DNA from 2 places in the Streptomyces sp. NPDC020681 genome. Region 1 is predicted to be linked to the other one. Evidence: riboswitches for the same ligand, from Rfam matches in the RefSeq annotation. Region 1 holds a riboswitch; the other holds the start of a gene.
What was found. A riboswitch is a leader RNA that binds a small molecule or an ion and turns the genes downstream of it on or off. The one in region 1 is predicted to bind glycine.
Positions count from the first base shown of each region.

Region 2: linked by a shared signal. The riboswitch ahead of gcvT (glycine cleavage system aminomethyltransferase GcvT) and the one ahead of gcvP (aminomethyl-transferring glycine dehydrogenase) in region 1 are both predicted to bind glycine.

Region 1 is NZ_JBIRTX010000040.1:9,054-13,675, forward strand. It holds gene ACH4YL_RS39250 (DNA polymerase IV) at 1-1,396, shown strand, start outside; gene ACH4YL_RS39255 (PRC-barrel domain-containing protein) at 1,306-1,689, opposite strand; glycine riboswitch at 1,803-1,903, shown strand; gene gcvP (aminomethyl-transferring glycine dehydrogenase) at 2,082-4,622, shown strand, end outside.
Region 2 is NZ_JBIRTX010000003.1:99,885-104,506, forward strand. It holds gene ACH4YL_RS07610 (enhanced serine sensitivity protein SseB C-terminal domain-containing protein) at 1-663, opposite strand, end outside; gene ACH4YL_RS07615 (enhanced serine sensitivity protein SseB) at 784-1,554, opposite strand; gene ACH4YL_RS07620 (AAA family ATPase) at 1,676-2,344, opposite strand; glycine riboswitch at 2,495-2,592, shown strand; gene gcvT (glycine cleavage system aminomethyltransferase GcvT) at 2,742-3,857, shown strand; gene gcvH (glycine cleavage system protein GcvH) at 3,919-4,293, shown strand; gene glyA (serine hydroxymethyltransferase) at 4,316-4,622, shown strand, end outside.

The DNA.
Region 1 (4,622 bases):
CGTCGCCACCGCGTCGTACGAGGCGAGACGCTTCGGTGTGCACTCGGCGATGCCGATGGCGCAGGCCAGACGGCTGGCGCCCAATGCGGCCTATCTGGTGCCGCGGTTCTCGCTGTACCACGCGGTGAGCAAGCAGGTGATGGAGCTGCTGGGCAGGCTCTCGCCGCTGGTGGAGCCGCTGAGCCTGGACGAGGCCTTTGTGGACCTGGAAGCGGGAGGTTCGGCGGACGACGCGCTCTCCGCCCGGGCGACCGGCGAGCGGCTGCGTGCCGACATCCGCGCGACCACGGGGCTCACGGGCTCGGTGGGGCTCGCGGGATCCAAGATGCTCGCGAAGATCGCCTCGGAGCAGGCGAAGCCGGATGGTCTGGTGCTGATAGAGCCCGGCACGGAGCGTGAGCTGCTGGGGCCGATGTCGGTGCGGACGCTGCCCGGGGTGGGGCCGGCCACCGGCGAGCATCTGCGGCGGGCCGGGATGACCACGATCACCGAGCTGGCGGAGGCGGGCGAGGACGAGCTCGTACGGCTGCTGGGCAAGGCGCACGGGGCCTCGCTGTATCTGATGGCGCTGGGGTACGACGACCGGCCCGTGGTGGCCGAGCGGGACACGAAGTCGGTGTCGGTGGAGGACACCTTCGATGTGGACATCCATGACCGGGTGCGGATCGGGATCGAGGTGGAGCGGCTCGCCGACCGGTGTGTGCAGCGACTGCGCGGGTCCGGGCACTCGGGGCGGACGATCGTCCTGAAGGTGCGGAGGTACGACTTCTCGACGCTGACGCGCTCGGAGACGCTGCGCGGGCCGACGGACGACCCCGGGGTGGTGCGGGAGGCGGCGGGGCGGCTGCTGGAGTCCGTGGACACCACGGGTGGGGTGCGGCTGCTGGGTGTGGGGGTGAGCGGGCTCGCGGACTACACGCAGGAGGACCTGTTCGCCCAGGCCGCAGCCGCCGCAGCAGCCGCCACCTCGGCCGATGCCGAGGAGCTTGCCGTGTCCGCGCAGGCGGAAGCTGTGGACGGCGTCGGCGGGGCCGGAGTGCACGCGGCTGTTCAGGGAGCCGAGGGCGAGGAGGCCGAGCCCGAGGCGCTGGGTGAGCGGCGCTGGCCGGCCGGGCACGACGTTCGGCACGCCGAATTCGGGCCCGGCTGGGTGCAGGGCAGCGGTCTCGGCCGGGTCACCGTGCGCTTCGAGGAGCCCCATTCGGAGCCCGGGCGCGTGCGGACCTTCCGGGTCGACGATCCGGATCTGGAGCCGTCCGATCCGCTGCCGCTCGTGCGGACTCCCGGCGAAGCACGGGAGGCGGGTCAGTCCTCCTGGCCGGCGACTCGGCCGAAGGAGCGGTCTCCTGAGGAAGGTGCGGGCCTCTCCGGGGGCACGGAGAGGTCGAGGCCGTAGTGGTGGTAGAGCTGGAGCTCCTGCTCGGGGGAGAGGTGGCGGCCGACGCCGAAGTCCGGAGCGTCCTTGATCAGCGAGCGCTCGTAGGGGACATGCAAGGTGCCGTCGACGAATGTGCTGGGCTCGAGCGGGACGAAGGCGTCCCTGCTGAACAGGCCGGTGCGTACGGCGGCCCATTCGGGTACGCCTGTGGCGTCGTCCAGATACACCTCGTCCACAGTTCCGATCTTTGCGCCGTTGCGGTCGAATGCCTTGCGGCCGATCAGACTGCGGGGATCGATATCGGTCTGCACGGTCCCTCCTAAGGCTCGCAACTGCTCGTAAATACTACAAAAGTGCACATCGGGGGCGTCGGCCACTTGAGCGATCGGCGAGGGGGTGCGCTGGTACGCTGGCTAGCGGCTGCTGACCCCGTGCGGGAGAGTCCACCGGCGAGAATGTGCCGGCGGCGCCGAAGGAGCAAATCCTCCCCGGAATCTCTCAGGCACCCTGTACCGCACGGACGAGGTCACTCTGGAAAGCAGGGCGGGCGTCGACGGCATCCGCTCTCACCGACGGTGAAAGCCGGAGCGTCGATCGCGGACGGTCCGGTGAAGCTCTCAGGTTGAGATGACAGAGGGGGAGGCCGTCCGGGCACCCCCCCGTGGTGCCCCTCGCAGGTCGCGTCGACCAGGAGGCCTCCTTCATGACCGCCAACCGCATTCCGCTCTCTCAGCTGGAGCGAGGCACCCCCTTCGAGCAGCGCCACATCGGGCCCGACGCCGAGGCCCAGGCCAAGATGCTGGCCCATGTGGGATATGGCTCGCTCGACGAGCTGACTGCCGCCGCCGTCCCCGATGTCATCAAGAGCACGGAGGCGCTGGATCTCCCGGACGCGCGCACCGAGGCCGATGTCCTCGCCGAGCTCCGCACCCTCGCCGACCGGAACCAGGTCCTCGCGCCGATGATCGGCCTGGGCTACTACGGCACCTTCACGCCGCCGGTCATCCTCCGCAATGTCATGGAGAACCCCGCCTGGTACACCGCGTACACGCCGTACCAGCCGGAGATCTCCCAGGGCCGGCTCGAGGCCCTGCTGAACTTCCAGACGATGGTCGCCGAGCTGGCCGGTCTGCCGACCTCCGGCGCATCGCTGCTCGACGAGGCCACCGCGGCCGCCGAGGCCATGTCGCTCGCCCGCCGCGTCGGCAAGGTCAAGGACGGTGTCTTCCTGGTCGACGCCGACACCCTGCCGCAGACCCTCGCGGTGATCCAGACCCGCGCCGAACCGACCGGCGTCGAGGTCGTCACCGCCGACCTCAGCAACGGAATCCCGGCCGAGATCGCCGAGCGCGGCGTCTTCGGCGTGCTGCTGCAGTACCCCGGCGCCTCCGGTGCCGTGCGCGACCTCAAGCCGGTGATCGAGAAGGCGCACGAGCTCGGCGCGATCGTCACCGTCGCCGCCGACCTGCTGGCGCTGACGCTGCTCACCTCGCCGGGCGAGCTGGGTGCCGACATCGCGGTCGGCACCACGCAGCGGTTCGGTGTCCCGATGGGCTTCGGCGGCCCGCACGCCGGTTACATGGCCGTACGCGAGAAGTTCGCTCGCAGCCTGCCCGGACGGCTGGTCGGCGTCTCGGTGGACGCGGACGGAAACAGGGCGTACCGGCTCGCGCTGCAGACCCGTGAGCAGCACATCCGCCGGGAGAAGGCCACCAGCAACATCTGTACGGCGCAGGTCCTGCTTGCCGTGATGGCCGGTATGTACGCCGTCTACCACGGTCCGGACGGACTGCGGTCGATCGCGCAGCGCACCCACCGCTATGCGACGCTGCTCGCGGCGGGTCTGCGGGCCGGCGGCGTGGAGTTGGTGCACGGTGCGTACTTCGACACCCTGACCGCCCGTGTGCCGGGCAGGGCGGCCGATGTCGTTGCCGCCGCCCGTGAGGACGGCGTCAACCTCCACCTCGTCGACGCCGACAACCTCTCCATCGCCTGCGACGAGACCACCACCCGGACCCAGCTGTCCGCCGTGTGGGCCGCCTTCGGCGTGGACGGTGACATCGAGGCGCTGGACGCCGAAGCCGCGGACACGCTGCCGGGCACGCTGCTGCGGAGCGACGACTACCTCACGCACCCGGTCTTCCACCAGCACCGCTCCGAGACGGCGATGCTGCGCTACCTGCGCAGGCTCGCCGACCGTGACTACGCGCTGGACCGCGGCATGATCCCGCTCGGCTCCTGCACCATGAAACTGAACGCGACCACCGAGATGGAGCCGGTCACCTGGCCCGAGTTCGGCCAGATCCACCCCTTCGCCCCGGTCGAGCAGGCCGCCGGCTATCTCACCCTCATCCGCGAGCTGGAGGAACGTCTCTCCGAGGTCACCGGCTACGACAAGGTGTCCATCCAGCCGAACGCCGGTTCGCAGGGCGAGCTCGCCGGTCTCCTTGCCGTACGCGCGTACCACCGTGCCAACGGCGACGCCCAGCGCACCGTCTGCCTCATCCCGTCCTCCGCGCACGGCACCAACGCGGCGAGCGCCGTGATGGCCGGCATGAAGGTCGTCGTGGTCAAGACCGCCGACGACGGCGAGATCGACGTCGAGGACCTGCGCGCCAAGATCGAGCAGTACCGCGACGAACTGTCGGTGCTGATGATCACCTACCCGTCCACGCACGGTGTGTTCGAGGAGCATGTCGCCGACATCTGCGCGCAGGTCCACGAGGCCGGCGGCCAGGTGTACGTCGACGGCGCCAACCTCAACGCGCTGGTCGGCCTCGCCAAGCCGGGCAAGTTCGGCGGCGACGTCTCGCATCTGAACCTGCACAAGACCTTCTGCATCCCGCACGGCGGCGGCGGCCCCGGTGTCGGTCCGGTCGGCGTGCGGGCGCACCTCGCCCCGTACCTGCCGAACCACCCGCTCCAGCCGACCGCGGGCCCGGAGACCGGCGTGGGACCGATCTCGGCCGCTCCGTGGGGCTCGGCGGGCATCCTGCCGATCTCCTGGGCGTATGTGCGGCTCATGGGCGGCGAGGGCCTCAAGCGTGCGACGCAGGTCGCGGTGCTCGCCGCGAACTACATCGCCAAGCGCCTGGAGCCGCACTACCCGGTGCTCTACACGGGCCCGGCCGGTCTGGTCGCGCACGAGTGCATCGTCGACCTGCGGCCGCTGGCGAAGGCGACCGGCGTCAGCGTCGACGACATTGCCAAGCGCCTGATCGACTACGGCTTCCACGCGCCGACG
Region 2 (4,622 bases), on a different contig from region 1:
CATCGCGACCGTGGAGACCGGCAGACCGTCCGGGACCGCGGCGATCGACTGCTGCATCATCGCGCGCACCGAGTCCACCGACTGCCTGCCGGTGTCGTACAGATCGAGCCCGATGGCCAGATACGGAGCACCGAGCGCGGGCTGCACCCAGGCGCGGCGCAGCGAGCGGATCGCGGGCGTGCGGTGCGCGTTCTGCGAGAGCAGGGCGTAGAAGTGCGGGATCTCGATGGCCGGCTCGGACAGCCGCAGAGGTCCGGCGGGCATCCGGTCGAGGCCGGTGGCGATCCGGCGCAGGTCGGGCCACGGAATGCCGACTCCGCCGCCGGGGGCGTGCGGGTTCAGCCAGATGCCCCAGCGGTCGGGGTAGAGGGCGCGGGCGATGTCGACGCCGCTGACCACTTCGTGGGCGCGGTTCCAGCCGGAGGCGGAGAGCTCCTGGGCCGAGGTGACGCACGGCGCATAGCCGACGCCGGCGATCTCCATGTTCCCGTACTGGGCGTCGGGGGAGCCGGCCCGGCCGTGCCAGAGCAGCATCCAGACCTGGCCGCTCGCCGGGTCGGCGAGCGCCTGCAGCAGCGCCTCGTACGCGTCATAGCGTCCGGGGGTCACCTGGCGCAGCATGTGCTCGACCTGCCCGGCCGCCGCGGTGCCTGACGCACTCACCCTGGGTTCCGCCCCTCTTCGATCCACCCGGCACACAAGTGCGGCGGGTCCGGACTGGCCATGAAACCAGCTTAATCGCCCGTACTGACACCGACTTGACGGCAGGGCGTCCAGGACGTCCTAGACGGCGTGTCGTTGGTAGAAGGGCCGGACCCGCTCCAGCATCCACTCGCCGACCGGGTCCTGGGCCACGTCCAGCAGGACGAGATTGACCGGCCAGCCGACCTGGACCCGGCCCAGCGCACGGCCGAGCGCGTCCATCGGTGCGTTGCGCTCGGCGGCCTCCCAGGAGGAGAGCTGGACGCCGACGAAGAGTGTCGGCGGCTCGCCCTCGACGGAGGCGAGCGCGCGGCGGGCCGTGAGGACGACGCCGGACGCCTCGAACTCGCCTGCCGCGGCGGCGAGGAAGTCGACCGGCTCCTCCTGCCAGTCCGGCTCCCAGAGCCGCACCCGGCCGCCGGTCGCGGGACCGTCCAGCGGCGTACGCCCCATCCGGCACAGCTCGGCGACGGCGGGCGGCGGCAGCGGCGCGCCGACGGTGCCGCCCGGGTTCACGGCGATGCCGAGCTGCGGCGGCAGTCCGCGGGCGAACTCGCGGGCGGGCGCGACGGTGAAGGACATATGGCTGCCGACGCAGTGCAGGAACTGCTGCTCGGAGCTGAAGACCGGGACGTACGCGGCGCCGTCGATGTCCATGGTCGGCAGATCGAGGTTGGGGCTGTCGGGTCCGCCGCCGTTGGGCAGCGGCACCCAGACGTGGCTGCGCCCGAGCACCTCGACAAGCCGGCCGCCGGAGGCGGGGTTGCCGAGGGACGCGGCGAGCACCTCTTCGAGCTCGTTCGCCGGCCACCCGCTGTACGGATGCGGATGTGCCTGCTCCGGTATCTGCATGTGCGGTCCTTCCCCCCCGGGTTCCTACAGCGCTCGCCACCGACCCTAACGCCGGGCGGTGACGGCCGTGTGCGGGGACCCGGGCCGGGGACCGGGCGCGGGCCACAGGCCCGCACCCGGCTCAGACCGCGTCGAAGCCCACCCGGCCCAGCGCCGTCGCCGCGTCGCGGTCCAGCAGGATCGCGGACGCGCAGCCCGCCGGCAGCCGGCCCGACTCCGCGTCGGCGATCAGCCGGCCGACCGCGCGCCGGTGCCTGGCGAAGGCGTAGCCGGACACGCCGCGGCCCCGCTCCCGCTGGCCCTGCCGGGCGACCCGGGCGGGGACGTCGAGCAGCACCAGGTGCAGCGCGCTGCCGCGGCGCCGCGCCTCGCGGGCCAGCCAGCGCCGCACCCAGGTCTGCGTGCCGCAGTCGTGCACCACGACGCTCTCGCCGGAGCGCAGTGCCCGCCGCAGCCCGGCGTAGTGCGCGAGCCGCACGAGCGGGCGGTAGACGGCGTACGGCAGGAACCGCGGCATCCGCCCGTCCCAGAAGTCCCTGGTGTCCTGCGAGTCGATCCGCCGGCCGCCGGCCGCGCGCCTGATCAGCGTGGACTTTCCGCTGCCGGGCAGGCCGGAGACCACCACCACGTCACCGGCGGCGAACACCAGGCTGTGCGGGCTGCGCCCCGAGCGGTCTCTCAGGTCACGCAGCACCGGCGCGGGCGCCCTCAGCATGTCCTGTACGGGCACCTGCGCATGCGCGGGCATCCCCGCGGTCGTCACGTATGCACCGGACTGCTGCAACGTCATCGCCCTCCCCCTGTTGGGTCACCCCACACGCTTGCCCATGGAGCGTAAAGAAATGGTAATGGGACACAACCGATTTGCAGCTGAGGACCGCATACCCCACGCAGCCGCGATGCGTGCAATGATGTGCGCGCCAACTGCATACCGGCCGCTTGAATCCACGCGGGAGAGTCCTGGCCACTGTGTGCGCCGGGCGCCGAAGGAGCAAGTCCCTCCCTTGAATCTCTCAGGCCCCGTACCGCGTGTGATGAGGCAGATCTGAAAAGCGAGCCGCTGTCGAGTGGCTCCACCCAAGGTGCAAGTCACGACCACCAATACGTGCGGTCGAGACGAACCTCTCAGGTTCCGATGACAGATGGGGAGGATTGTCCTCGCCGGCCATGCCCTGGGAGCCACATCAATGAGCAATGCCCCCCGTCTCACTGCCCTCGATGCCGTGCATCGTTCGCTCGGCGCGACCATGACCGACTTCGCGGGCTGGGACATGCCGCTGCGGTACGGCAGTGAGCGCGACGAGCACACCGCGGTCCGCACCAAGGCGGGCCTGTTCGACCTCTCGCACATGGGCGAGATCACCGTCACCGGAGACCAGGCCTCGGACCTCCTGGACTTCGCGCTGGTCGGCAACATCGGCGGCGTCGCCGTCGGCCGCGCCCGCTACACCATGATCTGCCAGGAGGACGGCGGGATCCTCGACGACCTGATCGTCTACCGCCTCGGCGAGACCGAGTACATGGTCGTGGCCAACGCGTCGAACGCCCAGATCGTCCTGGACGCCCTGGTCGCCCGCTCCGAGGGCTTCGACGCCGAGGTGCGCGACGACCGCGACGCGTACGCGCTGATCGCCGTCCAGGGCCCCGAGTCCCCCGGCATCCTGAAGTCGCTGACCGACGCCGATCTGGACGGGCTCAAGTACTACGCCGGCCTGCCGGGCACGGTCGCCGGAGTTCCCGCGCTGATCGCCCGTACCGGCTACACCGGCGAGGACGGCTTCGAGCTCTTCGTCGAGCCGCAGTACGCCGAGAAGCTGTGGCAGGCACTGACCGAGGCGGGCGCTCCGGTCGGTCTGGTCCCGGCCGGTCTGTCCTGCCGCGACACGCTGCGCCTGGAGGCGGGCATGCCGCTGTACGGGCATGAGCTGACCACCTCCCTGACCCCGTTCGACGCGGGCCTGGGCCGGGTCGTGAAGTTCGAGAAGGCGGGCGACTTCGTGGGCCGCGCCGCCCTGGAGGCCGCCGCCGAGCGTGCCGCGTCGAACCCGCCGCGCAAGCTCGTCGGCCTGATCGCCGATGGCCGCCGCGTCCCCCGCGCCGGCATGACCGTCGTGGCCGGCGGTCAGGTCGTCGGCGAGGTCACCTCGGGCGCGCCTTCCCCGACGCTCGGCAAGCCGATCGCCATCGCCTATGTGGACGCCGCACACTCCGCCCCGGGCACCGATGGCGTCGGCGTGGACATCCGCGGAGCGCACGAGCAGTACGAGGTCGTCGCGCTGCCGTTCTACAAGCGCCAGAAGTGATCCTCAGCACCAGTCACCGCCCGTTCACCAGCACTCCCCCGCGTACAGGAGAATTCAGGTCATGAGCAACCCCCAGCAGCTGCGCTACAGCAAGGAGCACGAGTGGCTGTCGGGCGCCGAGGACGGCGTCTCGACGGTCGGCATCACGGAGCACGCGGCAAACGCGCTCGGCGATGTGGTGTACGTACAGCTTCCGGAGGTCGGCGCCACCGTGGCCGCGGGCGAGACCTGCGGCGAGCTGGAGTCGACCAAGTCCGTCAGCGACCTGTACTCCCCGGTCAGCGGTGAGGTCACGGAGATCAACGAGGACGTCGTCAACGACCCGTCGCTGGTGAACTCCGCCCCGTTCGAGGGCGGCTGGCTCTTCAAGGTGCGAGTGGCGGACGAGCCGGAGGATCTGCTCTCCGCCGACGCGTACTCCGAGTTCACCGGCTGACCGAGACCCCAGGGACTTCCACATGTCGCTTCTGAACACGCCCCTCCATGAGCTGGACCCGGACGTCGCCGCCGCTGTCGACGCCGAGCTCCACCGTCAGCAGTCCACCCTCGAGATGATCGCCTCGGAGAACTTCGCTCCGGTCGCGGTCATGGAGGCTCAGGGCTCGGTCCTCACCAACAAGTACGCCGAGGGCTACCCCGGCCGCCGTTACTACGGCGGCTGCGAGCACGTCGACGTCGTCGAGCAGATCGCGATCGACCGGATCAAGGAGCTCTTCGGCGCCGAGCACGCCAATGTGCAGCCGCACTCCGGCGCGCAGGCCAACG